Regions from separate parts of the Salinicola sp. DM10 genome, predicted to be linked through region 2. Evidence: predicted binding sites of a transcription regulator. Region 2 holds the regulator's gene; each other region holds the start of a gene.

Region 1 (10,182 bases), 350 kb from region 2:
AGCACCATCTCGCCCACCGCGGTGGGGCGAATGCCGCGCGGCGTACGCTCGAGCAGCGGCGCTTCGAAGGCGGTTTCGAGCAGTGAGATCTGGCGGCTAACCGCCGAGGGCGCGATATCGAGCCGCGCCGCAGCTTTGCGCAGCGAGCCGGACTCGACCGTGACGCGAAAATAGACCAGCCGCTGATGGGGAATGTCCATGGCGTATCATGGGCGCCGGGCGCGCCGCTCGTCTCGTATGATGGAGTGCCGAGATCAGTGTTGCCTCGATTAGGACACCTGCAGGCACTGTGCGTCAACGCCCGAGGTGCGCCGCCCCCGGTCGGGCACATCTCGCTTTTCGCGTAGAGTGCTGGCATGGTGAACGCTGCCGATGTCAGGTCTATCGGGCCGGACGCAGCGCGCGACTGTCATCATCCGCGCCCTTTATCTTTACCCCCCGTTTTCCGCATGGAGCCACGCATCCGATGTTCATCGCCATGAACCGTTTCCGCGTCAATCCCGAGCGCACCGAGGAGTTCGAGACCCTGTGGCTCGAACGCGAAACCCATCTTCAGGGACTGCCGGGATTCGTCGAGTTCCATATGCTACGCGGCCCCGCCGAGGAGGGTCATGTGCTCTACGCCTCCCACACCGTCTGGCGCTCGCGAGCCGACTTCGAGGCATGGACCCACTCGGAAGCGTTCCGCGCCGCCCACGCCAACGCCGGCCAGAGCCGCCGCGAGGGGCTCTATCTGGGGCCGCCCAAGTTCGAAGGCTTCGAGGTGATCCAGACCCTCGGCGCCGACTGACACCAGCAGCCAGCGTGATGCCTATGTCGTCGACACCTGCGCGCCGAAGTCTCGCCCAGGCCCCGAGGCCCCGTGCCTGGGTGCTGGCCCTGTGGATGCTGCTGGGTGTGATCGCCCCCACCACTCCACTGCTCGCCGCCGAGCCGCCAACGGCGCAGCGCGCGCTCGACAAGGCCGAGCAGCTGGAGCAGCGGGTGGTCGAGAACACGCGCACCAGCCCGGCGCCACCGGCGCTGCGGGTAACGCCCGAGGGCGCACGCGCGCTCGATCCGCGCGGCCAGGCCCCGCTGGACGACGCGCTGACCTGTCTGGCACGGTCGATCTACTGGGAGGCCAAGGGTGCGGGCGTGGTGGAAATGGAGGCGGTGGCCAACGTGGTGATGAACCGGCTGGGCAACCCGGCCTTCCCGCCGACCCTATGCGGCGTAGTACAGCAGGGCTCGGAGACCGGCAGCTGCCAGTTCTCGTGGTGGTGCGATGGCCGCCCCGACGAGGCGCGTGAGCCGCTGGAGTATGCCGCGGCACGCGAGATCGCACGTCGCGCGCTCAATGGTACGCTCAAGGATCGCACCCACGGCGCCGTGTTCTTCCACCAGCGCAGCATCACACCGTCCTGGGCCTCACACATGGTCAAGACGGCGCAGACCCGCGAATTCGATTTCTATCGCCTCCCCGGTTGACCCCGGCGAGCCACGCGAGGAGGCAGCGCACATGTCCGAGGCATGGATGGAACCGAGCAGCGATACCCTGTGGCCAACCCTGGCCGAATCGGCACGCAGCGCTGCCAGGCGCAATCCGCTGCTGACCCCGCTCTACCGCCGCTGCCTGCTCGAAGTCGATGATTTCGCCGGCGCCCTGGTCGAGATCGTCAGCGAAGATCTGGCCACCGTCGAGGTGGCTTTCGCCGAGTGTCATGCCGCGGTGGCGGCGTGCCTCGCCGCCCACCCCGAGATCGCCACGGCCGCGGCGCGCGATCTGCTGGTGCTGCTGCGCGAGGATGCCGCGATTCCCGAGCCCTTCACCCCGCTGCTGTTCTTCCCCGGCTATCGTGCGCTGCAGTGCCATCGCGTCGCCCACGCCTGGTGGCGGGCGGGCCTCACCGATCTCGCCAGCTTCGCCCAGTATCGCGCCGCCCACGCCTTCGCTGCCGATATCCACCCGGCGGCGCAGCTGGGCGCGGGGCTGTTCATCGACCACGGAGCGGGCATCGTGATCGGCGAAACCGCGGTGGTCGAGGACGATGTCACCCTGTTCCACGGCGTCACCCTGGGCGGCACCGGCAAGCTGAGCGGGGACCGTCACCCCAAGATTCGCCGCGGCGCCTTCCTCGGCGCCGGCTGCTGCGTGCTCGGTAACATCGAGGTGGGTGAGCGGGCACGCATCGGCGCCGGTGCCGTGGTCACCCGCCCGGTGGCGGCCGACAGCACGGTGCTGGGGCCGCGTGCCGCGCCGCGCTGAGCAGGCGTCGCCGGCGCCGACCGACCCGACCTGGGCTTTCCACCCCTGCACGCCGGCACTACGCGAGGATCTGGCCTGCCTCAGCGCGCCCTGGCTGCGCGATATCGCCTGGCTGTTGCACGCTCCTGACATGGCACGCCTGAACGTGTCCGGCCGCCCCACCCTGACCGAGCTCGGCCTGGCGGACGATACCGCTCGGCGGCGCTGGCTGGCAGCGCTGGCACCGCGACGGGAGGCGTTCCTGCAGCATCTCGATCAGCGCCGCTCGCAGCGTCTGGGCATCTACCACGAAGCACTGTGGCAGTGGATCCTCGGCGCAGCACCGCATAGCACGCTGCTAGGCCACAACCTGACCCTGCGCGACGGCAAGCGAATCACTGGTGAGCTAGACCTGCTCTATCGCTATCGCGGCGTCGAGCCGGCGACGATCGAGCACGCCGAACTGGCGATCAAATTCTTCCTCGGGTTGGAACGGGGGCCAGGAGATCGCCACGACGCCGCTCGCTGGATCGGCACCGGCAGCTTCGACTCGCTGGCGATCAAGTGCCACCGGCTGGCGCAGCGCCAGCTGCCCGCCGCCCGCGATGAGCCCGGGCAAGCCGTGCGCGAGGCCTTGGTGCCAAGCGCCGCGCTGCACCAGCGCATCATCATGCCGGGGTTCCTCTACCACCCCTGGGACCAGCGTCTAGCCCTGCCCGACCTGGCCAATCCGGATGTCTATCAGGGCCTGTGGTGTCACCAGCGGGCATGGCCGACGCTATGTGCGGCGTTACCAACGGCGACCCGCGGCCAGGTGCTGCTGAAGCCGCACTGGCTGGCACCGCCGCGTGGCGCCGGCCTCGCGCTGGCCGCGCTGGGGCAACTGCTGGAACGTCACTTCGCCACCACCCCGTCGCCGCTGCACCTGCGCCTGACGTTGCCGGACGGGCGTAGCTGCCGCCTGTTCGTGGTCATGGATGGCTGGCCGCCGGCGCTGCCGCTGCCACCCCGCGACGCGCCCAGCGCGCATTGAGCCATAGCGTGGCGAGTAGAATCGCCGCCCCTGCACTCAGGCGCAGCAGATCGGCATCGCGGTTCCAGATCACCAGATTGACCATCAGCCCGGCAGGGATCAGCGCGTTGTTCATGATCGCCAGGGTGCCGGCATCGACCCGACAGGCGCCCTTGTTCCAGAGGAAATAGCCGAGCCCCGACGCCACGACCCCGAGCCAACCGAGTACGCCCCACTGCAGCCCGGTGGTGGGCAGCTTATGGGCGTCGCCGAGCAGCAGGAACGCCGGCAGCGCCACACACAGCGCGCCGAGGTAGAACCAGCCGAAGAGATGGCGATGGGCGACGCCGGCAGGCAGCCCGCGGGCCAGATGGCGGTAGCCGACCTGCCCCAGAGCGAAGCAGACATTGGCTCCCTGCACGACCAGAAAGCCCAGCCAGTAGCCGGCATTGACGCCGTCGTAACGGATCACCGCCGCCCCGGCCACGGCCAGCGCCGCCATCAGCAGATAGCGCGGCGAGAAGCGCCGCGCCAGGAGGTCATCGATCAGAGTGATGTAGAGCGGCGTGAAGATGGTGAACAGCAGCACCTCGGGCACGCTCAGCAGCAGGAAGGCGTGATAGAAGAACAGGTACATCACGCCGAGCTGCAGCGCGCCGACACTCATCAGCCCCAGACGGCTGGCGCCGGAGATCGCCCGCGGGCGCAGCAGGGGCAGGAAGATCAGCGTCGCCAGCACGATCCGAGTCGCCACGGCGAAGTAGCTATCCACTTGCCCCGAGAGGTAGACACCGATCAGACTGAACGAGAAGGCCCACAGTAGCGTGACGCCGACGAGATACGACATTTAAGGTCAACCTTTTCATGACAGACGAGTTGACAGCCATTATACGGCTGCACACCCTGCTGCCCCAAGTCACACATTTCGCGTTTACCGCCGAGACCGGCGCCGGCTCGCGCACCGGCTGGTCCGGTCACGGCCAGGGCAGCGTACGCACCGAGGTGGAGGGTGATACCGTACGCTTCCACGAAAGCGGCCACTTCACCCTGGCCGGCCAGCAGCCGGTGACCATGCGCAACCTCTACTGCTGGCGCCTAGCACCCGAGCGCGTGGCGCTCGCCCACGAACGCCGCGGCCGCGAGGCGGCAGTGGCGCTGTTCGACCTGGTCGCCGCCGACGCCGACACCCTGGTGAGCGAGCAACACCACCAGTGTGCCGCCGATGCCTACAGCGCCCGCCTGCACCTGCTTGTCGATGGCTTCGATCTCGCCTGGCGCATTCTGGGCCCGCGCAAGGACGAGACGCTGCACTATCGCTATCGGCTGGCCTGACCGGCCCGATTCACGCCGAGCCCGCCGAGCCCGCCGAGCCCACGGTGCTCGCGTGAGGGGGCGCGAAACCCGCACGCAAAGCCCCCGAAAACGCCAGAGGGCCGGTCGAAACCGGCCCTCTGCGCTTTTTCATACGTTCTTGCTGTCTTTGCTCATCGCGACTCAGCGCGTGGCGATGATCCACACCGCATGGATGATGCCCGGGATATAGCCCAGCAGCGTCAACACGATGTTGATCCAGAACTGCAGGCCCAGACCCACCTGCAGGAATACGCCCACCGGGGGCAGGATGATGGCGAAGATGATACGGATGATATCCATGTAGCCTCCTTTGCCGTGGCCACGTTCGCGCTCTTCAGCGCCAACGCCCACATTGATAGAACAGTCCCTTGCGGCGCCTCTTCACCGCCATCGTCACCGTAGCCGACCGACACGCGACAGCGCCTCGACACTCGTATCGCCGACACCTTGGCGTCGATACGCTCGGCTGCTCACCAGCATAGCTGGCCCTGCGCAATCCTGCTGTCTAACGACGGTGACGAGACGAGGCGCCAGCGTCTCCGACGCTCTCGTCAGCATTCGCGTCAATCTCTTCGGCCCCACCGTCACGCGCTCGGTGCTTGCCTTTTATCTCGGCGGCGCCACTCGCCAGCGCCTCGTGATAGCGCTCCCAATCCTCCCAATCGTGCGGCGTGCCGCTGCGCGGGCCATGTTCGGCAGCTTCGCGCGCCCGTGCCCAGGCTTTCTCTTCGAGCGACTGCGGCTTATCCTCCTCCTTGTCCAGCGCAATACCCTGCTTGGCCAGATAATCGCGCGCGTTCATGACACTCTCCTGCCCTATCGGGCGCTGTCCAGTAACTGATGACGTCAACTGAGCGTTGTCCCACCGCCAAATCAGCAACTCTCTTGATTTGGCGATGTCTTTGCAATGACCAACGCTTGCTCGCCTCACCACTATAGATGACGCCATGGCCGATCGAGTTCAAGCCCGCGCCGGGAACACCCACGTGGCGAGCATGGCGCTGGCGGAAAAGGCGCGGATCGACGCCTCGAAATCATCGGCATGCAGACGCGCAAGCTGGAAATCATGCCCAAAGCTCCGCCTTACGTGCCGAAAAGTCCGCTAGTGAGGCAACTGAACGCATACCTTGATTGCAAAGCAGCTACAGTGTGATGGCGTGTTAGCCCACTGGCTATCGCCCCCTATTCTTCCTCAGCACAAAAGGAATTTGGCATGAGAAAATCACTCGCGACCATCGCCTTTGCCGCCCTCACTCTGGGACTCGCCGGTAGTGCACTGGCCGATAGTGCCGCACTCAAGGATGCCCAGCAGGCCAACCAAGAGCCGTTGGCGCCGGGTTCCGGTGTTACCGCCAGCGGTGAGCAGGATGCCTCCTCCTTCTCCGGCGGCAGCGCTGCCACCAATCAGTCGCTGGACGCAATGGAGTCGGAGACCGACGGTGCGACCAACATCGAAGATTCGAAATCACTCGACGAGATCAACGCCGAAGGGCACAGCGTCGAAGCTGGCGACGCCATCAAGAGCCAGTGACACTCGCCGTGCATCGGTGACAAAAGGGGCCCCTGGGCCCCTTTTTCGTGGTCGCCATTCATTATTGCCCGTTCTTCGAGCGGGATGGCTGCTCGGCCATGAGCTGCCCAGTCATAAGATCGCACCCGCCACCAAGCGCTGAGCGCCGCCGTCCCGGCCCCTCGTGCCGGGGATCGCTTTACGCCATCGAGCGTCGCCAACTATACTGTATATAAATACACCACCAGGTGAGAGACGTCATGATTCTCGCTTTTCCCTCGCCCTACGAGCGGCTGTCACGCCGCGTCTCACGCGCCATCCAGAGCGCCACCTGCCATCGGCGCCAGCAGCTGGTCATCATGCGCCAGCCCGGCGAAACGCAGGACGACTGGTCTCGACTGATGGCATGCCTGGCGCGTGAGGCGGCGGTGAGCGTCATTTCGATCACCGCCGACGACATCCTGCTGAGCTGGCGCGCCCGAGCCACGGAGAGTGCCTGAGCGCGAGCCGGATATCCGTCAGCAGACGGCACTCTTAGTTAGTCGCGTTGCGTGATGGCCGCGTGTAGGGCTGACAGTCAACCAGGCAATAGAGAATGGGCGTTGCTATCACTAACTATGTTTGGCGAGTTTGAACGGATAAAGCGAGGCGTGGCGGGGGCTGCAGGAGAGATGGTGGGCGTGTCTGGACGTGTTTGAACACTGGATTGGAGCGGGTGAAGGGAATCGAACCCTCGTCTTAAGCTTGGGAAGCTTCTGCTCTACCATTGAGCTACACCCGCAAGGCTTTCGATAATAATTCCAATCACTTAGGTTTGGCAAGCGCAGCGCGCAAGAAAGCGTAGGCCAGGCTCGGCGGCGGCCCGCTACAGCGGCGTGGTAGATGCGTCTGTGATCCACCGAAGATGACGCGTGTCAGCTCGAGCCCTCGCCCGTCGAGATCGACCTTGGCCGTTGCGATTGACCACGGCCGTTGCGATTGACCACGGCCGTTGCGATTGACCACGGCCATCGCGATCGTCCATGGTCGTGGCAGCCGAACGTGATCGCGACTGACTGACATGCAATAAGAGAAAGCCCGAGCGCGCTGCGATAGCGCTCGGGCTTTCAATCAGCATGCGCCTATCCTGCTGAAAGACTGCGGCTCAACCGCATCCTTGGCAATATCGTCCGTGATCGATTCCAGGCTGTATCCCTACTCGCAGAGAATAACGTCAACTTCTAATACTGTCTAATCTAATTGCGTGAAATAACTATAATTTAGATAAGATTTAGATGTTTATATTATTGATGCCGCCATCAGCAAGGGTAAAAAAGACCCGATCCTGAGATCGGGCCGACTAGCGCTGACTCCCTTCCGTACCTACCGGCGGCCTCCTGCCCCCGCATCCCTGGCAAAGCCTCCCTGGCCGGCTCCCGGAGATCCACCCTGATCTCGCCTTCACTATCTTGCGCGCATCCGCAAGCTGCTGAACTCAACCCAGGTTAAACAGGCTTCTACTGAAACGTAGTATTTTGTTAATCGGCAGCTGCGCATTTCACGCTTGCGTGCAAGGTCGACAAGTAGCCGAAAAGAGCAGCCCTCGACTTGAGGTGGCAAAAAATGGGCATAAAAAATCCCCGGACAGAAGACCGGGGATCAAGGATCTACAACGAGCGCTCATATTATCAATTCACGAATGACGGATACAGGTCGATATCGCTCAATTTTGCGTAAGATATCTCTTACAAATCAAGCCAGTCCCGGCAACATCGGCAGTGTTCGGCCCTCGATCTGACGCTATCGGCAGACGCTATTACCACCCAAGGATGACGAGCCCCTGGCGCCGAGGGCACGCGCGGACGAGGTCATCCAGGAGACGGCCGCAGGCGGCATGAGCGCTGGCACAGACCGGATGAGGCTTGCCGAAGCGGCTGGGGTGAGGCGCCAAAGTCACCGGCGATGCTGGCGGCATCTGGATCGGCGACCGAGAAGTAGCGTGGATGACGGAAATGGCAGGTAGCAGGAAAAACGCGGGCAAAAAAAGACCCGGCCCGAAGGCCGGGTAAGTACGCAGGGGATGTCCCCGCGCCATTATCGACTTTCGTGGCGAAACCAAGGGGCTGAATTCACTACCGAAAGAGGTCTAGATCGTCGCCTGACACGACTTCAGCGTACGCCACGGCGCCAAATGCATCGCCGCTAGCGGCTTGCGCCGCCCAGCAGCACCTTGATCTGCGCCCGCAGCCAGCGACGGAGACGATCTTCGTGGGTGCGCTGATGCCAGGTCTGGATCACCGCCACGTCATCCAGCGCCAAGGGACAGGGGTATACCGCCAATCCCGGTATATGCGTCTCGGCTTGGCGCGCCACGCTCTCCAGACAGGTCAACAGCAGATCACTGTCAACCACCGATAGCGGCGGCGCGAGAAAGCTCGATAGCCCCGCCACCACCCGTCGCGAGCGCCCCATCTCGCGCAGCCGCCGATCGACGAGTCCATCCAGATCACCGGTCAACGTCGTGACCAGGTGCTCACATGCCAGATAACTCTCGAGATCCAGCGTCGCCCCGAGGCGCGGATTGTCGGCCGCCGCCAGTACCACGAATCCCTCGGCATGAACCCGCTGCTGGTAATAGCTGGCCGGCAGGTCTGCATAGAAGCCCGCGATGGCGATATCGCACTCGCCGCTCTCCAGCTCGGCCCGCGGCAGGCGCCCGCGGGTATTGTGGGTCACCAGTTGCAGACGCGGCGCCTCGCGCCGGATCAGCGGCAGTAGTCGCGGCAGCAGTAGCTGCTCCATGTAGTCGGTGGTATAGAGATGCACCCGGTCGTCTCGGGTGAGAAAGTCACTGCCCTCACAGAAGTCGAAGAAGCTCTCCAGCCCGGCCACCAGTTGCTGGACCCGCGGCGCGAGTTCATGTGCCCGTGGTGTCGGCGTCAGCCCTCTAGGCGCCCGCACGAACAGCGCGTCGCCGAAGTCGTGGCGCAGCCGGGCCAGCTTGTGGCTGAGCGCCGGCTGGCTAAGGCCCAGGCGCATCGCGGCCGCAGAGACGCTGCCCTCGGTGTAGAGCACGTGGAACGTGAGCAGCAGGTTGAGATCCTTGCCCGCAATATTCATATATCGAATGCCTGATATCCAAAAACGTCATTTCCCGAATATTACGCCAGCGCCTACCTTGGTACCCAGTAGCTGCCACGCTCTCGGCGGCGCCAGACTAGAATGGGTCGAAAGACCCTTCAGCCATCCGCAAGGAGCCCTTCATGTCCCCGCGTATTCTCATCGTTCTGACCTCCCACGACCGCCTCGGCGACACCGGTGAAAAGACCGGCTTCTGGCTCGAAGAGCTGGCCGCGCCCTACTACGCCTTCAAGGATGCCGGGGCCGAACTCACCCTCGCCTCACCCAAGGGTGGCCAGCCGCCGCTCGACCCCAAAAGTGACGCCGAGGAGAGCCAGACCGAGGCGACCCGCCGCTTCCAGCAGGACGACGCGGCCAAGGCGCAGCTCGCCCGCACCCAGCGCCTGTCCGAGGTGAGCGCCGACGATTTCGACGCCGTCTTCTATCCCGGTGGCCATGGCCCGCTGTGGGACCTGGTCGATGACGCCGACTCGATCCGCCTGATCGAAACCTTCTGGGCCCAGCATAAGCCGGTGGCGGCGGTGTGCCACGCGCCCATCGTGCTGATCCACGCCAAGGATGCCGAGGGCCAGCCGCTGGTCAAGGGGCGCGAGGTGACCGGCTTCACCAATGGCGAGGAGGCCGCGGTCGGGCTGACCGAGATCGTGCCGCAGTTGGTCGAAGAGGCGCTGATCGCCAGCGGCGGACGCTACTCCAAGGCCGATGACTTCGCGCCCTATACCCGCCAGGATGGGCACCTGATCACCGGTCAGAACCCGCCCTCCTCGGCGCCCGTCGCCGAGTGCCTACTCGACGCCCTGCGCGGCTGAGACAAGCGCCAACCGGGCTCTCTTCGGACACCCTCACATCCCGTGCAACCCCCGCAGACCGGCCTCGTGCCGGTCTTTTCGTGTGTGGCCGATGACTCTGGGATGTCAGCCGCCAAGCCACCCACGCCCTGCGATGTCGCCTCCTAACATC
Region 2 (10,182 bases):
TTGCTGGCGCCGGTGGACACGCCCGAGTTGCCGCCCGATCTCTGCCGGCGGCTGGCTCAGGCGGCGGCGCAGGCCGATATCGTCGTGGTGCATGACGGTGAACGGCTGCAACCGTTGACGGCGCTGGTGCGTACCTCCCTCGAGGCGGATCTGGCACGCTGGCTGGAAAGCGGCGCGGGGCGGGTGCTCGACTTCTACCAGCGCCACCGCTGGTGCCAGGTCGACTTCACCGACCGCCGTGCCAGTTTTGCCAATCTCAATACGCCGCAGGAGCGCGAGCGCGCCGAACGCTCGCCCGGTGGTGACGGTGAGAGCGAGAGATGAGGGCGAGAGATGAGTGAGTCGCTAGCGGCCTGCGCCGGCGGGATTCCGCTGCTCGGCGTGGTGGCCTGGAGCGGTACCGGCAAGACCACGCTGCTCGAGGCGTTGCTACCGCGGCTGGCCGAGCATGGCTGGCCGGCGGCGGTGATCAAGCACGCCCACCACGCCTTCGACATCGATCAGCCCGGCAAGGATAGTCACCGCCTGCGCCAGGCCGGTGCGGCGCCCATGCTGGTGGCCTCCGGCAAGCGCTTTGCGCTGATGATGGAGACGCCGGGGCGCGACGAGCCGGACCTGCCCGCCCTGGTGCGCCAGGTGGCTGCCTTGCGTCCGGCGCTGATTCTGGTCGAGGGGTTCAAGCAGTGGCCGCTGCCCAAGCTCGAGCTCTATCGAGGCGAGCACGAGGAGTCGTTGCTGGCCAGTGATGACCCTTGGGTCGAGGCGGTGGCGCTCAAGCCGGCCAGTACCGTCGATGCGGCGCGTGAGCGCGTGCCGCCAGGGGTGGCGCTGCTCGATCTAGACGATCATGCGGCCATCCTGGCATGGATTCTGGCCTGGGCCGAGGCCCGCGCGCCGCGAGACGCCTCTTCGGGCTAACCGGCGTCCAAGGCGCGGGTTTCCGATCCGATCGCGAGGTGTGCTGCAAGGACCCTAGGCGCGGGCGTAACGCCGGGAAATTAACTATGCTGAGAGTTTCGGCGTAAGACTTTGAAAGCGAGGCGAATCCTGTCATGACCTTGACGCATCTCAACGCCCGTGGCGAGGCGCACATGGTCGACGTGGCCGATAAGCCGGAGAGCCGGCGAGAGGCGCGGGCGCGGGGCCGTATCCGTATGCAGCCGGCCACGCTGGCGCTGCTGACCGAGGGTGGCCTGCCCAAGGGCGACGTGCTGGCCACGGCGCGTATCGCCGGCATCCAGGCGGCCAAGCGCACGCATGAGCTGATTCCACTGTGCCACGCGCTGGCGCTATCGAAGGTGACGCTCGATTTCGAGCTCGACAGCACCCAGAACTGCGTCTGGGTCGAGGCGTTTTGCCGCCTCAATGGCCGCACCGGGGTCGAGATGGAGGCGCTCACTGCGGTATCGGTGGCGTGTCTGACGCTCTACGACATGTGCAAGGCGGTGGATAAGGCGATGATCATCGATAGCGTGCAGCTCGAGGAGAAGCGCGGCGGACGCTCCGGTGACTTCTCGCGCCAGGCGCAAGCGGCGGCCGATGCGCCACCGGCGCCGCTGGGAGAGCCCCCGGCGCACGGCGAGACGACGGCCGTGTCGGTGCGCTTCCTCGCCGAGTTGCGTGAGCGCCTGGGGGAAGAGCAGGCCGAGCTCGATCCGTCGCAGCTGGCGGCAGCCGACATCGCCGGGGTCAAGCGCGCGCTGATGGCGGCCGATCCGCGTTATGCGCTGCTCGCAGAAGGCCGGGTGCTGGCGGCGCGCAATCAGGTCATGGCCACCGACGCGACGCCGGTGGCGCCGGGGGACGAGATCGCCTTCTTTCCGCCGGTGACCGGCGGCTAGCGAGATGATCCAGGATGGCGAACAGCCCGGGGAGCAAGGTATGCAGATCGATATTCGCGTGCAGCAGGCAGCGTTCGATGCCGCCGCCATGCAGCAGCGCCTGACCGCCGGGCGCCGTGATATCGGCGCGCTGGTGAGCTTCACCGGTCTGGTTCGCGACATCAACGAGCGCCCCGATGTCGAAGCGCTGACCCTCGAACACTTCCCGGGCATGACCGAGCAGGCGCTCGAGTCTATCGCACGCGATGCCGGGGCGCGCTGGCCGCTCACGGGGGTCGGCGTGGTCCACCGGGTCGGTCGGCTGACGCCAGGGGATCCGATCGTGCTGGTGATGGTGACCAGCGCGCATCGGCGGGCGGCCTTCGAGGCCTGCGACTTCATCATGGATCGATTGAAGACGCGGGCGCCGTTTTGGAAGAAAGAGCACACGGCCAGTGGCGACTACTGGGTTTCTGAACGACAGAGCGACCATGACGATGCCGGTCGTTGGGAGCGAGCATGACAGCACTGATCGACGACTTCTCGCGCCGGGTACGCTACGTGCGCATCTCGGTCACCGATCGCTGCGATTTCCGCTGCGTCTACTGCATGAGCGAGGAGATGACCTTTTTGCCGCGGGCCCAGGTGCTCACCCTGGAGGAGCTCGAGCAGGTGGCGCGTGCGTTCACCGAGCTGGGCGTGGAGAAGATCCGCTTGACCGGCGGCGAGCCGCTGGTGCGTCAGGGTGTCGACGGCCTCGTCGAGCGGATCGGTGGCTTGCCGGGCCTGCGCGAACTGGCCATGACCACCAACGGGGCCAGCCTGCGCAAGCACGCCGTGGCGCTCAAGCGCGGCGGCCTGTCGCGGCTCAACATCAGCCTCGACTCTCTCGATCCCGAGCGTTTTCGTCGTCTCACCCGTACCGGCGATCTGGCCAAGGTGATCGACGGTATTCACGCCGCTCAGGATGCCGGCTTCGAGCGTATCAAGCTCAACGCGGTGGTTCTCAAGGGGCGTAACGACGACGAGATTCTCGACCTGGTCGACTTCGCCAGGGCGGAAGGGTTGGATATCAGCTTTATCGAAGAGATGCCGCTGGGGGATGTCTCCGATCACTCGCGCGGTGAGACCTTTTATTCCAGCGACGCTGTCCAGGCGCGGATCGAAACCCGGCATGCGCTGCTGCCTTCTGCCGAATCTTCGCTCGGTCCCTCGCGCTATTTTCGCATGCACGACAGCGACAGCCGAATCGGTTTCATCTCGCCCCATAGCCACAACTTCTGCAGCACCTGTAATCGTGTTCGGGTCACCGTGGAGGGGCGCTTGTTGCTCTGTCTGGGCAACGAGCACTCGGTCGATTTGCGCCACACGCTGCGCCGCTATCCCGGTGAACTCGAACCGTTGAAGGAGCAGATCGTGGCGGCCATGGCGCTCAAGCCGGAGCGACATCACTTCACTACCGATGGCGATGTGCAGGTCGTGAGGTTCATGAATATGACGGGTGGCTAATCGACTTCGCCACCCGGCACGAGTGTCGCCGATTATTAAAAGGTCTGCACTTTGTGCCGGCCTTTTTTTGATTTAAATCCTTGCCAAACTATGCCTCGGGAATATACTTTCTGAAAATGATTCGGCGCAAAGCCGGTAATGCGCATGGTAAGGAGGGACGATGTCCACGGAATCTTTGGAACGTATCGCGCGCAATAAAAATGTGGCGCGCGCCGCTGCTCGCCAGTTGAGCATGGAGCAACTGCACAAGTTGTCCGAAGTCATCAATGAAGTGATCGAGCAAAAACAGCATGAAGATCACCAGCGCCAGCAAGAAGAAGCCGACAAGCAGCGCAAGCTTGCCGAGATTCGTGAAGCGATGAACGATGCCGGGTTGTCGATGGACGACCTGGTCGGCGAACAGCCGCGCAAGCGGCGTGGACGTCCGCCCAAGAACGCCAGCAAAGCCTGATCGCTGGCCGGGACGATATCAGCCGATGCGAGCGGATGAAGTGAGAAGCTGGCGGGTGCGAGTAGCGAGGAGCTGTGGCGCGTTCGGGGCGATATCGAAAGGGCTTTGGCGCCCGGCGCCGCGCCCCTTGGTATACTGCTAGCGTTTGGATTCCGCAGGCAAAAGCCGTCGATTCAGCATCACGCCACCGCACATTGCCATGCCGGGGCGACAAGCTCCTTTCCGCCATCGCAGTAGCTTTCTTGTCCAGCCGAAACGCGCCGAGCTTGTGCCCGGCGCGTTTTTCGTGCGCCCAGGTGAACGCCTGAACGCCTGGAGAGAGCGGGTATTCAGCCGGAGGCCGTGCGCACCTCGTGTTCGGGCTGCGGATCCGCCGGCATCAGCTGCAGATGCAGCTCCGGCAGTTTGGCCAGATGTGCCTTCAGCCACTCGCTGAGCGGCGCGAACAGCTGCTGACGCAGCTGCAGCAGGGACTCCGCCGGGATGGCGTCGATGCGCTGATCGAGCCAGTCCGCCAGGGCCTCCTCGTCTAGGTCGAGTGCGCTCTCGCTGTCCCACAGTAGCCTGCCGATGCGCGTCCAGCCGGTTTCGGTCGGCAGCAGCGTGAGTGCGATCGACAGCGAGCTGGCAGCGCGGCGCGGCGTACTGGCTGCGCCGGGCCGGCCGGCGCGGGTGCGCGGCGAGAGCAGCGTCGGCTGCAGATGGAAGTGGCGGCGGGGGCTCAGCGTGCCGTTCTCCAGTGCCAGCAGGTCGCCGTTGACGACCCGCTCCGGCACCGCGATGCCGAGGGTTTCGGCGAGTTCGCGGTGGGCCTCCTGGTGCGTCAGCTCGCCGTGCACCGGCAGCAGCAGGCGTGGCTTGAGCCAGCCGTAGAGCTGGCGCAGCTCGTCCCGCGCGGGATGCCCCGAGGCGTGCAGCGCAGGGTCCGAGTGCTCGTCGTGGATATGCACGTCGAGGCGCTTGAAGCCGTTCTTGAGGCGCTCGATAGGGCGCTCGTTGCCGGGGATGGCGCGCGCCGAGAAGATGACGTGATCGCCCGCTTCCAGATCCAGCAGCGGATGGCGTCCCTGGGCCAGTCGCGACAAGGCCGAGCGTGGCTCCCCCTGGCTGCCGGTGGCGATGATCAAGATCTCTTCCGGTGGCAGATAGCCGAGATCGTAGGTCGGCACCTGGGGCGGAAAGTCCTCGAGATAGCCGAGCTGGCGGGCGATGGCGACCATGCGCTCCATCGAGCGACCCAGCAGCGCCACGCGGCGCCCGCAGCGCGCGGCGATCTGCCCCAGCGACTGGATGCGCGCGAGGTTGCTGGCAAAGCAGCTGACCGCGACTCGTCCACGGCACTCGCGGATCACCGCCTCGAGCGCGGCGCCAGCTTCCGACTCGCTGCGCGAGTGGCCTTCGACGTCGGCATTGGTCGAGTCGGCCACCACCAGATCCAGCGGCGCCAGGCGCTCGAACGGGCGCGAGTCGATCGGCGGGCCAATCAGCGGCGCCGGATCGAGCTTCCAGTCGCCAGTGTGCAGTACGCGTGCGCCGGGCGTCTCGATCGCCAGCGCGCAGCTCTCGGGAATGGAGTGGGTGACCGCCACGAAGCCGATCTTGAAGGGGGACTGCTCGACGCTGCTGCCGGGCGTCACCGGACGCAGCGCATCAGTGCGCAGACCGCGTTCGAGGAACTTGGCACGCAGCATCTCGATCGCCAGCGGCGTGGCATAGACCGGGCAGCCCCAGTGGGGCCAGATCCAGGCCAGGGCGCCGATATGGTCTTCATGGCCGTGGGTGATGAACACCGCCTCGGGAATCATGCCCTCTGCCGCCAGGTGGGCCACGTCGGGAATCTGCAGCGGGGCGTCGGGCAGATCCTGGCGGATCATCATGCCGCAGTCGACCGCGATCCAGTGATCGTCGTAGCCGTAGAGCGAAAGGTTCATGCCGATTTCACCGCAGCCGCCCAACGGATGAAATAACAGGGGCGGATAGGTACGGGGGCGGATCTGCGCGCGCGGACGAAACATCGGCTTCCTTAACGGGAAAAGTCTCGTCTCACTATAAGGCATCGTTCTCGGCCCGCTCAAACCGGGATCGGCGCGCGTAAAGGCGAGCGCCGCAGCCACGGCGAATCGGGTACAATATTGCCGCCCCGAGCGCGGCGGGTGTCGTGCCGCCGCTACCGAGGCAGGTTGCGTCGTCGCGTCCTCTCGGTGCGCGGCGACTTTTCGTTTCATCGACCCTGTCAGCGTGAGTTATGCCGCACAATTATCGTTTGATCGTCTCCTGCCCCGACCGGGTCGGGATCGTGTCCCGCGTCTCGGGCTTCATCGCCGCCCAGGGGGGCTCCATTATCGAGGCCAACCAGCACTCCGACCTGGATAACGGGCGCTTTTTCATGCGTTACGACATTCAATCGGAGGCGCTGGGCGCCGCGGCCTTCCGGGCCGAGTTCGAGACCATCGCCCGTGAGTTCGCGATGGATTGGCGGCTGAGCGACGCCAGCCGGCGTCAGCGCGTGGTGCTGATGGTCTCGCGTGAGTCGCACTGTCTGGTCGACCTGCTCTACCGCTGGTCGGCGGGGGAGCTCGATTGCGATATTCCCTGCGTGATCTCCAACCACGACGATCTGCGCGCCCTCGTCGAGTGGCACGGCATCGACTTCCATCGGGTGAGCGTCGACCCCGCCGACAAGGCGCCCGCGTTCGCCGAGGTCGAGCGGCTGATCGATGCGGCCGAGGCCGACAGCGTGGTGCTGGCACGTTACATGCAGATCCTGCCGCCGGCGCTGTGCGAGCGCTACGCCGGACGCATCATCAATATCCACCACAGCTTTCTACCGTCCTTCGCCGGCGCCAAGCCTTACCACCAGGCGTTCGAGCGCGGGGTCAAGCTGATCGGTGCGACCTGCCACTACGTCACCCAGGAGCTGGACGCGGGGCCGATCATCGAGCAGGACATTCAGCGGGTGTCGCACTGCCATACGCCCCAGGATCTGGTTCGGCTGGGGCGTGACGTGGAGAAGGCGGTGCTCGCCCGTGGCCTGCGCTGGCACCTGCAGGACCGCGTGCTGATCCACGGCAACAAGACCGTCGTCTTCTCCTGAGCCCATGGACGGCGTTTTCTCCTGTGCCCATGGCGGGCGTCGCGTCTGCGGCGTCAGGCCGGCCGCTCGCCGTCGAACAGGCTGAGCTGGCGCTGTTCGGCCTCCGGCGCCAGACGCACGCCGACGCCGAGCAGGCGCACCGGGCGTTCGCCGCGTTGCCAGGCGCTCTCCAGCAGCTCATGGAAGCGGGCGTGGATCACGCCGCGGGCGCCGGTCTCCTGAGTGGTGCTGGTGAAGTCGTGAAAGCGCACCTTGACGAACTGCTTGCCGATATCGGGGTTGCCGTGGCGGGCCAAGCGTTCGTCGAGACGCGCGATCAGCGGTGCCAGTGCCTGGTGGCACTGGGCGAGGTCCGGCAGGTCGCTGTCGTAGGTGGTTTCGACGCTGACCGACTTGCGCTCGCGGGTGACGTTGACCGGGCGGTCGTCGATGCCGTGGGCCAGCTCGTGCAGGCGCTGGCCGAACTTGCCGAAGGCGTCGATCAGCTGCTCCAGCGGCCGCGCGCGCAGTTCGGCGCAGGTGGCGATGCCGAGTCCCGCCAGCTTGGCGGCGGTGGCAGGGCCGACCCCATGCAGCTTGTCGACCGCCAGACCCTCGATGAAGCTCGCCATCTGTGCGGGCGGAATCACGAACAGGCCGTCCGGTTTGTCCCAGTCGCTGGCGATCTTGGCCAGAAACTTGTTGGGTGCCACGCCCACCGAGACCACGATGCCGGTACGCGCGAGCACCTCCTGCTTGAGCCAGTGCGCCATCCAGGTCGCACTCCCCTGGAAACGGGTGACCTCGCTGACGTCGAGATAGGCTTCGTCGAGGGAGAGCGGCTCCACCAGCGGAGTCAGCTCGTGGAATACCGCTTGAATGTCATGCGAGACGCGGCGGTAGCGATCGAAGTCAGGCTTGAGCAGTTTGAGCTCGGGGCATAGACGCAGGGCGCGTGCGGTGGGCATCGCCGAATGGATGCCGTAGCGCCGCGCCGGATAGTTGCAGGTGGCGATGACCCCGCGCTTGTCGGCACTGCCGCCGATCGCCAGCGGCAGGTCGCGCAGCCCGGGGTCGTCGCGCATTTCCACCGCGGCGTAGAAGCAGTCGCAGTCCGCGTGGAGGATCTTGCGCATGGCCGCTGGCGGCTACTGCAGGCCCAGGCCGTTGCCGCCGCGGATGATGCCCACGCCGAGACCCTCGATATCCAGCTGCTGATGCTCCAGATCGACCTCGATGGGGGCGAAGTCGGCGTTCTCCGCCAGCAGGGTGACGCGACGCCCGTGCCGCTGGAAGCGCTTGACCGTGACCTCGTCGTCGAGCCGGGCGACCACGATCTGGCCGTCGCGCACTTCCTGGGTGCGATGCACGGCGAGCAGGTCGCCATCGAGGATGCCGATGTCTTTCATCGACAGCCCACGCACACGCAGCAGGTAGTCGGCCCTGGGGGCGAAGTAGTCCGGCGGCAGTGGGCAGTAGCGGTCGATGTGCTCGGCGGCGAGGATCGGGCTGCCGGCGGCGACGTTACCCACGATCGGCAGGCCGGTTTCGGCGGGCTCCAGAGGTTCCGGAGTGCTCGCCGCAGCGGGCAGGCGGATCCCGCGGGAGGTGCCCGGGATCATGCGGATCACACCCTTGCGATCGAGCGCACGCAGATGCTCTTCGGCGGCATTGGGAGAGCGGAATCCCAGCGCCTTGGCGATCTCGGCGCGGGTGGGCGGATAGCCGAACTCGGTCATCGTCTTGACGATGAAATCGTAGACGTTCTGCTGCCGGGCGGTGAGCGGTCTCGACATTGGGCGTCTCCCCGAGGCCTGTCAGGGCTTGGTCATGTATACAGTCTGGAATTGTATCCAGTCATGCGGGGCAGGGAAAGGGGGGGAGGGAAAGGGAAAAGGGTGGGCAAGGAAAGCAGAGCGGCAGGGCGCCTTCGACGTTTGCCGCGATTGTGTCGTTGCGTCGGGAGTGGTTAGATTCGAGAGCGTTTAAAACAGGCGTTTTTTAGCTGATTCGACAGGCGTCGGCCGGTGGATGGAATGTCAGCCAACCGCGGCCGATGGCGACAGGAAAGAGGTAGTCCATGGCCCAGTCCGACACCGTGACCCGCATTCTCGACACCGCCGAGGTGCTGTTTGCCGAGAAGGGGTTCGCCGAGACGTCGCTGCGCAACATCACCACCCGGGCCAAGGTCAATCTGGCGGCGGTCAATTACCATTTCGGTTCCAAAAAGGCGCTGATCCAGGCGGTCTTCGCGCGTTATCTTGACCCTTTCTCCGAGCGCCTCAATCTTGCGCTCGATGGGCTCGAGCGCCACTACGGTGGGCAGACCATCCCGCTCGAGGTGCTGCTCGAGCGCCTTGCCGAGAGCGTGCTCGAGGTCCCGGCGGAGCGTCACAGTCTCAAGATCTTCATGAAGCTTCTGGGGCTCGCCTATACCCAGGCCCAGGGGCATCTGCGGCGCTACATTCAGGCGCACTACGGCGAAACCTTTCACCGCTTCGTCGCCTGCCTGCGTCTGGCCACGCCAGGGTTGCCGGAGGCGGAGCGCTTCTGGCGCCTCCACTTCATGCTCGGGACCGTGGTATTCACGCTCTCCGGACTGGATGCGCTGCGTGATATCGCCGACACCGAGTATCACGAGCATGTCACCGTGCGCGACCTGATCCGGCGCCTCAAGCCGGTGGTGGCGGCCGCCATGCTGGCACCGCTGGAGCCGGCGGAGACCGCAGTGAGCTGATGCGGCGGCGCCGACCTCTGTCATGACGCTGGCGGGTCGTCTAGAATCGGGCGCTTCACGGTTTCAGGTAACGGCTATGACACAACCGCTGGGTCCGGTAATGCTGGACGTCGAGGGCACTCGACTGCGTGAGGAAGAGCGGCGGCTGCTGTCGCGCCCCGAGGTCGGGGGCGTCATTCTGTTTGCGCGCAACACCCCGGATGCGGGAACCACCCAGACGCTGATCGGCGAGATTCGCGCCTGCCGGCCGGACCTGCTGGTGGCCATCGACCAGGAGGGCGGGCGCGTGCAGCGGCTCAAGCAGGGTGTGACCCGACTGCCGTCGATGGCGACCCTGGGGCGGCAGTTCGCCGAGTCGCCGGAAGCCGCGCTGGCCCTGGCCCTGGATACCGGTTGGCTGCTGGGCATGGAGATGGCCGCGTGCGGTTTCGACCTGACCTTCGCCCCGGTGCTCGACCTCGACGACGACCAGTCGCCGGCGATCGGCTCGCGCAGCTTCTCGCCCGACCCGGAGGTGGTCGTGGCGTTGGCCGGTGCTTTCATCGATGGCCTGCACGATGCCGGCATGGTCGCCATCGGCAAGCACTTTCCC
Region 3 (10,182 bases), on a different contig from region 2:
TGATGGGGCCGCGCGGCGGTGCTGCCGATCCGGCGCTGCTCGACAACTGGCTGGAGACGCTGCAGCTGGCGCGCAAGCTCGAGCTCGAGAATGGCCAGGTGCTGGATACCGAACTCTCCCAGGGGCAGCGCAAGCGCCTGGCACTGCTGATGGCGCTGGTCGAGCAGCGCCAGATCCTGCTGCTCGACGAGTGGGCGGCGGATCAGGACCCGCAGTTCCGTCGGGTCTTCTACCGCGAACTGATGCCGCGCTTCCGCGAACTCGGCATCACCGTGTTCGCCATCAGCCATGACGACCACTACTTTGCCGAAGCCGATCGCCTACTTGAGATGCGCGACGGCCGGCTGTTCGAGCTCACCGGCGAAGCGCGCGACCTCGCCAGTCGAGATGCGGTGGCGCGGATCGATACCGCCTCTCCTTGAGCGCCTAGCGGCGTGCCGGCGGTAGCGTCTTGCCCTTACGCTCGCCGACACTCGCCTCCTGTGCCAGGCGGCGGCCACCGTGGCGGGCGCGGGCTTCGAGCGCGGGGATCAGGTCACCTTCGCTGAGATGACGCCAGAAGCGCTGCGGCATGTGCTGGGTCATGACCCGATGATTGAGCCGCGCCGGATTGAAGGTGCTGACGAAGTAGGTGCGCCAGAGCGCGTGCTGATCATCCGCGCCGGCGGCCTGGGCAGCCCGGGCGCGGGTGGCCCAGGCCGCGGGGCAGGGCGTGCGATAATCCAGCCGCTGGCCGTCCCAGGCCACGCCGCCGCGTGGGGTGGCGATCAGGAAGGCGTTGCCGCCCAGGCGGTCGGCGAAGTGTTCGGCGCCCAGGTCGAGCACGTCGTGGGCCGGCTCGAACCAGGCGATAAAGCTGGCCTGGGACTCTTCCTCTGAGTTGTCATCCTCTCTGCCATGCAAACTCTCTCCGCCAGGGGCGTCCTGGGTACCCCGGATATCCGCCGTGTCGGCGTCCGTGGCGTCGCGATAAAAGCGCAGAAAGGCGTGCATATGGTGTGCCTCGCGCTTGACCGCATGGCGGCGCTGATGCAGCACGCGGCCATCGCTGTCGGCGGCGTGGGTGGCGTCGCGCTCGCCGTGGTGCAGGCGCCACATCACCCGGTAGAGCAGGGCCCAGCGGTTCTGTTCGCCGCCGCCGCTACGGTAGCGTGAGGCGCGTTCGAGCAGGGCCAGGTCCTCGCGGCCGATGCTTACCGGCGCTGGCGCCACGCTCGGCTCGGGCAGCCTGACGGCGCCGGCGGTGGTGTCGGCGAAGAGATCCTCCTGGCGTTCGTGCGCATCCTCCCACACCACTGCCGCCGGCGGCACACCGGCCTGCAGCAGGCGCCGGGCAGCGTCGCGCCACTGGCCGAAGTCCGCGGCGGGCACCACCCAGGGCATGGCACCGGCTGACGGGGCAGGCGTCATCGCGGGCTCACCACAGTGCCATCTGCGCCGGCTGCGGCGCGGTCAGCTGCTGGCGCAGGCGGGCGCTGTCGCGCTGGCCATCGGCGGGGCGATAGTCCTGAGTCACCACGAAGGGGCGCAGGGTCTCCACCCGGCAGCGCAGCGCGATCAGATCCTGAAAGCGGATCTTGCGCTGGCGGCGCAGCTCGACCAGCCGCTGTACGCTCCTCAGGCCGATCCCCGGCACGCGGGCGATCAGCGCCGGCTCGGCGCGGTTGAGATCGACCGGGAAGGTATCGCGATGGGTCAGCGCCCAGGCCAGCTTGGGGTCGATCTCCAGCTCCAGATTGCCCGGCTTGCCGAGCAGCTCCGCGGCGGCGAAGCCGTAACCGCGGATCAGGAAGTCGGCCTGGTAGAGCCGATGCTCGCGCAGCAGCGGTGGCGCCGCCTGGGGCAGACCAGCGGGGCGTTCGGGGATCGGACTGAAGGCCGAGTAGTAGACGCGCTTGAGGCGGAAGTCGCGGTAGAGCTGCTCGGCGGACTGCAGGATGGTGCGGTCGTCGGTGGCATCGGCGCCGACGATCATCTGCGTGCTCTGACCGCCCGGGGCGTAGCGCGGCGCCAGGCGCTTGGGGTTGGCGCTGCGCGGTGGCTGTCTGGCGTCCTGGGTGGCCGCGTCGTTGGCGGCGTCAATGCCCTGGCGGATCTGCCCCATCGCCGAGTGGATGGTACCCAGCTCCTTTTCCGGGGCCAGGGTCTTGAGACTCGTGAGCGTCGGCAGCTCGATATTGGCGCTCAAGCGGTCGGCATAGCGCCCGGCCTCTTCCAGCAGTTTGGGGTCGGCCTCGGGGATCGCCTTGAGGTGGATATAGCCACGGAACTGATGCGTCTCACGCAGCAGCCTGGCCACCTGGATCAACTGCTCCATGGTGTAGTCGCTAGAGCGGATGATGCCCGAACTCAGGAACAGCCCGCTGATGGTGTTGCGGCGATAGAAGGAGAGCGTGAGCCGCACCACCTCTTCCGGGGTGAAGCGGGCGCGCGGAATATTGCTCGAGCGGCGGTTGATGCAGTACTGGCAGTCGTAGAGGCAGAAGTTGGTCAGCAGCACCTTGAGCAGCGAGACGCAGCGGCCGTCAGGGGTGAAGCTATGACAGATGCCCATGCCGCTGGAGGCGCCCAGCCCGGCCTTGCCGCGGGAGCTGCGGTTGGGCGCGCCGCTGCTGGCGCAGGAGGCGTCGTACTTGGCGGCATCGGCCAGGATGGAGAGTTTGTCGATCAGCTCCATGGCGCACCTCGAGCAGGGGAGACGGCAGCCCCGGTGGCGGGCCGACCCTGTCAGGGTGGCTGCCGCGATCGGGGAGCTTAGTTCGAAATACTGTACTCAAAAACAGTGGTTTTGCATACAGTATTTGCGTCTCCGGATAGGCCCGGTGCGTATCAGGCCGATGTCTCGCCTGCCGCCGCCAGCGCCTCGCAGCGCGTGCGGATCTCGGCGTAGGGATAGGCCTCGAAGCGCGCGTACCCCGGCAGCTTGCGCGCCTTGAGCGGGGTGAACAGCGGCATCGCCAGCCCGCACAAAAAGTGCGCCATGCGCTGGGGGCCGGGGGCCTCGCCCAGGGTGTCGCGGTGGTGGGTGATGAACGGCGCCAGCGCCTGCTGCAGCGTCTGCGCATCGGGCTCGGGCAGCGGCGGTGCCGGCGGCAGGCGGGCGATATGACCGTGGCATACCGAACAATGGCCGCAGCCCCGGGCGGCCTGGACCGAGTGGCCGCAGCCAGTAGTACCCGCCGGCGGCGCCTCGCCGAAATAGGCCGCCAGGCGCCAGGTCAGGCAGGTGGTGGATTCGAACAGATCGAGCATGGCGTGCAGCCGGGCGATCTCGCTCGCCTCCCGCGCCTGGTACTCGGCCAGCAGCGTCTCGCTCAGGCCGTCGATGTCGAACGCGGGCGTCAGCACCTCGTAGACATCGGTCATGCGCTTGGCTTCCAGCACCACCCAGCCCTTCTCCTGGAAGTACTCCAGCGCCGTGATCACTCGCCCTCGCGAGGCGTCGATGCCGGCCGCCGCCCCCGCCTGATAGAGGCGCTCGAAATCCACCGTGCCCCAGGTGCGCGCCATCGGCACGTTGTCGACGATCAGCCGCACGAAGTCAGCGCGCTCGCCCTCGAAGCGCGCCACCAGCGCCTCTGCCGGCTCGACGTAGCGCAGTCGGTACTCGGCCAGGTAGGCGTAGCGCGGGGCGATGACGCCGTGCATCTCCAGGCGCACCAGCAGCGTCTTCAACGGCAGCAGGCGCACGTTGCTATCGCGCGAGAGGGTGTTGAGCAGCACCGGCCACTGGCGCTCCGGCCCGGCGCCGGCGGCGGCGATCTCGCCGAGCACGTGGCGAATGCCGGCGCGCTCCGGGGTATCGCCGTAGACGAAGTTCTCCAGCACCCGCAGGCCGTCGCGGCCGGCCAGGGTGAGACAGCGCGAAGGCTGGCCATCGCGACCGGCGCGGCCGATCTCCTGGCTATAGTTCTCGATCGACTTGGGCAGGTCGTAGTGGACCACGTTGCGAATATCGCCCTTGTCGATGCCCATGCCGAAGGCGATGGTGGCGACGATGCAGGCGAGCTCGCCGTGCATGAAGCCCTGCTGAATGGCGTCGCGCGTCTCGCTGTCGAGCCCGGCGTGGTAGGCCCGCGCGGCGATGCCGCGGGCGCTGAGATCGCGGGCGACCTGTTCGGCGCTGTGCTGCAGGGTGACGTAGACGATGGTGGGCGCGGCCGCACCCGACTGCTGCTGCGGCGCCAGCCACGCCGCCAGGGCCTCGAGACGCTCGTCGGCCGGCACCGGCTCGACCAGCAGTTCGAGGTTGGGGCGGTGGAAGCCGGTGGTGATCACGTCCTCGGCGGCAATGGCGAACTTGTCGCGCATGTCGGCGATCACCGCCGGGGTCGCGGTGGCGGTGAGCAGCAGCGCCTGAGGGATATCGAACTCGCGCTGGTAGTCGGGCAGCTTGAGGTAGTCCGGGCGGAAGTTGTGGCCCCACTCGGAGATACAGTGGGCCTCGTCGACCACCAGCAGCGAGATCGCGATCTGGCGCAGGAAGTGGCGGAAGCGCTCGTTCTTGAGCCGCTCCACCGAGACCATCAGGATCTTGAGCTCGTTGCGCCGCGCCCGCTCCATGATCTCGCGCACGGTGTCGCGGTCCTGGGTGGAGTCGATGCTGGCGGCGGCCACGCCGTGGCGCTGAAGAAAGCCGAGCTGGTCCTGCATCAGCGCCAGCAGCGGCGAGACCACCAGGGTGAGGTGGGGCAGGTGCAGCGCGGGGAGCTGATAGCACAGCGACTTGCCGGCGCCGGTGGCGAAGATCGCCGCGGTCGAACGGCCGCCGATGACGCGTTCGATCACCGCGCCCTGGCCACCGCGGAAATCGTCGAAGCCGAAGACGCGCTTGAGGGTCTGGCGAGCGGTCTCTGGGGTCATGTCGGGCTCCCTGGGTTGGCCGATGCAGCGCGGCCGGCCCGGCGCTGCGGGGGCGCAGTATCGCACGCCCGGGTGACGCTTGCAGGTCGCTGCCGTGTCAGCGGCGCGCACGGCAGGCGCGCTGGCAAGTGCCGGCGTGCCCGCTCGGCTATCGAGTGGTGACGTCGCGCTGCGGCCAGGGGGCCGCGCTGGGATTGGCGGCCATGGCCTTCTCATCGGGCGGCTGGGTCTGGGTCGGTGTCAGCGTCGCCTGGGCGTGGCGCGAGGAGCGGTAGCTGACCCCGTGGCGCGCCCGCGGCGGCTCGTTGCCGGTATGCAGGGCGGTGACGCGTTCGATGATCGCGCGGTCGCCCAGGGTCATGCGGTCGAGCATGCGCAGATGCTGCAGCCAGTTGGGTACCAGGAAGACTTCCTGCCACAGGTCGCGGTCGACGATATCGCGATAGAGCGACCAGCGCTTGGCGCCGTTGCGCAGGCGCAGCTTGCGCAGCGGGCGCACCGCGCGGGCGAAGTCGCGTAGATGCTCGGCATCGATGCGGTACTCGATGGTCACCATGACCGAACCGCGGGCCGGGTCGAACTCGAAGTCCGGGCGCTCGGTGTGCGCTTCCGGCGCTTCGATCAGGCCGCTGGCATCGAGATCGGGCAGCCGCGAGGGCAACAGCAGTAGCGCCGAGATCAGCAGCAGCGCGCCGGCCAGCAGCAGCGCCAGGTGCACCCCCAGGCCCTCGGTGAGCTGGCCCCACAGCAGCGAGCCCAGGGTCAGCCCGGCGTAGAGCGCGGTCTGGTAGAGTGCCAGCGCGCGGGCCTTGACCCAGTCCGGCACCAGCACCTGCACCGCCGAGTTGTAGGAGGCGACCGCGGCGATCCAGCAGCCCCCGCCGATCACCAGCGCCGGGAACAGCAGCCACAGTTGGTCGACCCCGCCGAGGATCAGCATCACCCCGCCCAGCAGCATGGCGGCGACGCTGATCAGGCGGCTGCTGCCAAGGCGCTGGCGCGCTCGGTTGACCAGGGTGCTGCCGGCGATCGCGCCGATCCCCAGCCCGCCCAGCATATAGCCGTAGAGCGAGGCGCTGCCGCTGGGATGCTGATGCGCCAGCAGCGGCAGCAGCGCCCAGATCGCGCTGGCCGAGATGCCGAAGATGAAGGCGCGCAGCATCACCAGGCGGGTGACGCTGGAGTACTGCACGAAGTGCAGCGCCGCCTTGACCCCCTCCCATAGCCGCTCCGGCGGCAGCGATTTGGGTAGCACCGCGCGCTTCCAGCGCCACAGCGCGGCGAGCAGGCCGCAGAAGCAGAGCACGTTGAGCAGGAAGATCCACGCCGGCCCCACCGCCGCCAGCAGCAGCCCGCCGATGGCCGGGCCGATGGCACGCGCGGCGTTGTAGTTGACGCTGTTGAGCAGCACGGCGCTGGAGACCAGATTGCGCGGCACCTGCTCGTTGACCGCCGCCTGCCAGGCCGGGGTGGTGATCGCCGCACCGATCGAGACGCACAGGATCGAGGTGAGCAGCAGGGGCGGCGAGAGCAGACCGAGAAAGGCAATCAGGGTGATGAAGGCGCCGCCCAGCAGCTCGATGGTCAACCCGAACAGCATCACCTTGCGGCGGTCGTAGTTGTCCGCGATGACCCCGGTGACGATCGACATCAGCACCAGCGGCAGCGCCGCCGCCACCTGGATCAGCGCCACCAGCAGCGCGCCGCCGGCGCTGGAAGTGACCACCCAGGCCGCCGCCACCGACTGCGCCCACACGCCCAGGTTGGCGAACAGGTTGGCGATCCAGATCATGCGGAAGGCGGGCACGCCGAGCGGCGCGAAGGTGCTCACATCCGCCGGGCGCGGCGGGGTCTGGTCGGGCTCGAGGGTCAAATCGCTCTGGCGGGAAACGGGTTGCAGCATGGCGGGCTCGCTGTCGGCGGGCGAATCGGAAAGCGCAGGCGGGCCCGCGGTGTCACACCGCGAGCCCCAGATGACTAAATATTAGCATCCTGTCGATTACTGCCGCCGTCCAGCCCGACTTTCGACGCTTTCGGGTCTTGCCTGGTCTTGCCTTGCTTAGATTGCCTGGGCCCAGCGCTGCTCCACCATTTCGCTATGGGCTGCCAGCGGATGCCAGGCCACGGGGCCGTCGCTGTCGGCGAGATCGAACACCTCGCGCCCGGCGACGTGGTTGAGAATGGTCGCCGAGCGCCACGCCATCAGCGATAGCTGCGGCTCGGCGATGCCGTGGCTGTGGCGCCCGGCGTTGACCGCATAGAGCCGGTGGGCAGCGGGGCCGTCCCAGGCCACCTCGAAGTGCGGGCCGAGCACCAGCTCGCCCTGGGCGTCGCGCGCCAGACGCTCGGCCAGCGGCGCCAGGCACGCCGGCAGCTGCGAGCAGAAGCCGGTGGCGAAGATCACCACGTCGGCGTCGAAGCGCTCGCGCTCGCCGCCCAGGCCGTGCTCGGTGGTCAGGCGCATCCCCGCGCCCTGGCGCTGCAGCGCCACCGCACTGCGATGCGGCAGCAGGCGCGCCCAGCGCGGCTCGCCGAGCACGTCGAAACGGTGGTAGAGCTCGCGGTAGAGGGTCTGCAGGGCGGCCGGGGTGATGCCGTCGCTGGCCAGCTTCTGCGCCGCCACCTCGCGCTCGCGCACCGCCCGCGGCAGACCGTGGAAGGCGCCGGTGTAGCCGGGGGTGAAGTACTCGTTGGTGAACGCGGTCTCGTCGAGCGGCTCGAAGTTGCGCCGCCGCGAGATCCAGTCCAGCGAGCGCGGCTGACCCCAGTGGCCGCGGAGGGCGTTGAGGAACACATCGGCACCGCTCTGGCCGCCGCCCACCACCACCACGCGCAGGCCGGAGAAGTCGCGCCGGGTGTGGGCGATCTCGGACGCATGCAGGCAGTGCGGGCCGCGCAGCGCGGTGGCGAACTCGGGCATCCACGGCGCCTTGCCGGTGCCCAGGCAGAGATGCCGGGCGCGGTAGTCGCCGCTGTCGGTGCGCAGGCGGAAACCGTGGGCGTCGAGATCGATCTCGCGCACGCCCTGGCCCAGCGTCACGCTCTCCAGGCGCTCGCCGACCCAGCGCAGGTAGTCGGAGAACTCGGCGCGGCTGACGCTGCCCAGCTCGGCGTTGAGAAAACGGTAGAAGCGCCGGTGGCTGACCAGATAGTTGAGGAAGGAGTGGCGGCTGTCCGGTGCCACCGCGGTGACCAGATCTTTGAGGAAGCCGGTCTGCAGGTGAGTGTCGGGCAGCATCAGACCGGGGTGCCAGGAGAGCGCCTGGCGCCGTTCGAAGAAGCGCGTGGCGAGTTGCGGCAGGCGCGAGTCCGCCAGCGCGGCGATGCTCAGATTGAAGGGGCCAGCGCCCACGCCGGCCAGATCGAGAGTAGAGCGTTCAGACATCGGACACCTCCGGGGTTGTGATGACGTCGGCGCGTGGCGCGGCTTGGCGCACGCCGTGCAGGGGGTTGGCCACGTGCAGATCCATCTCCGCCAGCATGCGTTCGCGGGCGTTGTCGGTGGCGTGCAGGAATTTGGCGCGGTTGAGCGTCAGGCGCAGGATGCGCGGCGCGAACAGATCGAAACGGGAAAAGCGCTCGGCCAGCGTCGGGTGGCGCTCACGGTAGGCGGTGAGCACGTCGCCGCAGAGCTGGTAGAAGCGTGTCTCGCTGACCCCGCAGGCGGCAGCCAGCGGCGCGATGAAGCGCAGCGTGGTGACGAAATGGCCGGTCTGCAGATCGTGGATCAGCTTCTCCGGCGGCAGGCGCACGGTGACCGCGGTCAGGTTCTCCGGCAGGTCGCTGGCCTCGGGGAAGTCCTCGTCGACCAGGCGCAGATCGCCCTGGAAATCCTTGAGCGCCAGGCGCGCGGGCCAGCCGTCGCGCAGGATCAGGGTGAGATTCTGGCCGTGGGCGATCAGTGAGACGCCGTAGCGGCACATCAGGTGCCACATCGGCACCACGGTGACCTCGAACAGCCGTGTGAGCCAGCGCTCCGCGGCGGCCGGGGACTCCGCCCCGGCCGCGCGCAGATAGGCGGCGAGCCAGGGCCGGCCGTGCTCGTCGCGCTGCATCAGCTCGGCCATCAGCAGCGCCTGCTCGGTGGCTGCCAGACGCGGCGCCAGCGCTTCGCGCCAGATCACCCCGAACAGCTCGGCATAGCGGTAGGGCGCCTGGTCCAGACGCGTGTACTGGGCGTGGGGCAGCACCGCACCGGCGGGCTCGGCGAGGATCTCCAGCCCCGCGCGGGCAAACTCCGCGTCCTCCTGGGCGCGGCGTTTGAGCCACGCCGAGGCCGCCGGGCCGGCGAGCAGATAGCGCCCGGGGATGCCGCGATAGCAGGAGGTGTTCATGATCGTCAGCGGCAGCTTGATATCGTGGCTGGCGCGCCGGCTGACGTTGGTCAGGGTGCGCAGCGACTGCTGCGGCGCGTAGCGGTCGCCGAACTCGCCCAGATAGTGCAGCCGGCCGTGGGCGATATCGCCGGCGTGCAGCGGCGCCAGCCAGCGCTGCCACTGCCACGGGTGCACCGGCATCAGGCGGTAGTCGGCGGGGTTGTCGACGCGCTCGGCCAGCGCCTGGTGCAGCCGCCCCAGCTCGATTTCGCAGAGCGCCGAGCGCAGGAGTTCCGGGGTGTCGATGGCCGTGCCGCCGCTCTCGAGCGCCGACGCGGCCACCGCCACCCAGCCCAGCTGGAAGCTATGGCCATGCTCCGGGGCGTAGCGCGCCAACGCCTCCAGCCCCCAGCCGCGGCGCCCCTTGTTGAACAGGAACTTGGGGTGGCCGTCTAGCAGCCGCTGACGCTGCGGCTCGGGCAGGCGGATGGCGGCATCGGCGCTGAGCCCGCGGCGCGCCTGGCGCAGCTGGCAGTCGGCCCGCAGGGTGGCGAACAGATCCTCCAGATGCTCGGCGACCTGGCCATCCTGCATGCCCAGCGGCGCGGCCAGCGCGAGCAGGAAATCGGCCGCCTCCAGGCTCGCCCCGGGGGGCGGGCTCAGGCTCTCGGGGTCGACCTGCGGCTGGCCCCAGAGATTGGTGCGGGCGTTGAAGTGCCAACTGCCGTGCTCGTCCAGGTCGAGACGATAGCCGCTGTCATCGTCGCCCAGCGGCGCGAGAATCCGCTCGTAGCTCAGTTCGCCGATCATCTTGGCGATCAGCGCGCGGTTGGCCGCGCCCCAGTGCGGCGCCAGGCAGGCGTCCAGCGTGGCCATCTCCGGGGCTGCGTGCATCATCGAAGGTCGGGGCATCACAGAATCTCGCTGAAGAAGTGATCGCGCTGGCCCATCACCAGGCTCGAACGCTTGTGCGGGAAGTCGAAGTCGCGCAGACGCTCCAGCC

The links. Region 2 encodes LexA, which represses DNA repair genes until DNA is damaged. Its sites were predicted from a motif close to TACTGTNTANNTANACAGTA; they were not measured.
Region 1: J0A90_RS04105 (DUF1654 domain-containing protein) is a predicted target of LexA. The motif match lies at 6,327-6,346, and genes of this name have one in related genera.
Region 3: J0A90_RS09595 (putative DNA modification/repair radical SAM protein) is a predicted target of LexA. The motif match lies at 2,766-2,785, and genes of this name have one in related genera.

The regions. Positions count from the first base shown of each region.
Region 1 covers NZ_JAFLEN020000001.1:917,717-927,898, forward strand. Annotated here, with positions in the region: gene J0A90_RS04055 (LysR family transcriptional regulator) at 1-200, opposite strand, end outside; gene J0A90_RS04060 (antibiotic biosynthesis monooxygenase) at 467-790, shown strand; gene J0A90_RS04065 (cell wall hydrolase) at 814-1,470, shown strand; gene epsC (serine O-acetyltransferase EpsC) at 1,502-2,248, shown strand; gene J0A90_RS04075 (DUF1853 family protein) at 2,232-3,260, shown strand; gene J0A90_RS04080 (EamA family transporter) at 3,199-4,086, opposite strand; gene J0A90_RS04085 (DUF6314 family protein) at 4,104-4,571, shown strand; gene J0A90_RS04090 (YqaE/Pmp3 family membrane protein) at 4,734-4,892, opposite strand; gene J0A90_RS04095 (hypothetical protein) at 5,098-5,394, opposite strand; gene J0A90_RS04100 (hypothetical protein) at 5,806-6,123, shown strand; gene J0A90_RS04105 (DUF1654 domain-containing protein) at 6,363-6,602, shown strand; tRNA gene J0A90_RS04110 (tRNA-Gly) at 6,810-6,883, opposite strand; gene J0A90_RS04115 (LysR family transcriptional regulator) at 8,284-9,201, opposite strand; gene J0A90_RS04120 (type 1 glutamine amidotransferase domain-containing protein) at 9,345-10,031, shown strand.
Region 2 covers NZ_JAFLEN020000001.1:571,677-581,858, reverse strand. Annotated here, with positions in the region: gene mobA (molybdenum cofactor guanylyltransferase MobA) at 1-324, shown strand, start outside; gene mobB (molybdopterin-guanine dinucleotide biosynthesis protein B) at 334-918, shown strand; gene moaC (cyclic pyranopterin monophosphate synthase MoaC) at 1,053-1,841, shown strand; gene moaE (molybdopterin synthase catalytic subunit MoaE) at 1,882-2,343, shown strand; gene moaA (GTP 3',8-cyclase MoaA) at 2,340-3,329, shown strand; gene J0A90_RS02665 (H-NS family nucleoid-associated regulatory protein) at 3,490-3,780, shown strand; gene J0A90_RS02660 (ribonuclease J) at 4,110-5,711, opposite strand; gene purU (formyltetrahydrofolate deformylase) at 6,026-6,874, shown strand; gene dinB (DNA polymerase IV) at 6,928-7,989, opposite strand; gene lexA (transcriptional repressor LexA) at 8,002-8,649, opposite strand; gene J0A90_RS02640 (TetR/AcrR family transcriptional regulator) at 8,934-9,590, shown strand; gene nagZ (beta-N-acetylhexosaminidase) at 9,667-10,182, shown strand, end outside.
Region 3 covers NZ_JAFLEN020000002.1:176,974-187,155, forward strand. Annotated here, with positions in the region: gene J0A90_RS09585 (multidrug ABC transporter permease/ATP-binding protein) at 1-422, shown strand, start outside; gene J0A90_RS09590 (TIGR03915 family putative DNA repair protein) at 427-1,410, opposite strand; gene J0A90_RS09595 (putative DNA modification/repair radical SAM protein) at 1,418-2,677, opposite strand; gene J0A90_RS09600 (ATP-dependent DNA helicase RecQ) at 2,830-4,863, opposite strand; gene J0A90_RS09605 (MFS transporter) at 5,012-6,766, opposite strand; gene J0A90_RS09610 (lysine N(6)-hydroxylase/L-ornithine N(5)-oxygenase family protein) at 6,923-8,248, opposite strand; gene J0A90_RS09615 (IucA/IucC family siderophore biosynthesis protein) at 8,241-10,091, opposite strand; gene J0A90_RS09620 (GNAT family N-acetyltransferase) at 10,091-10,182, opposite strand, start outside.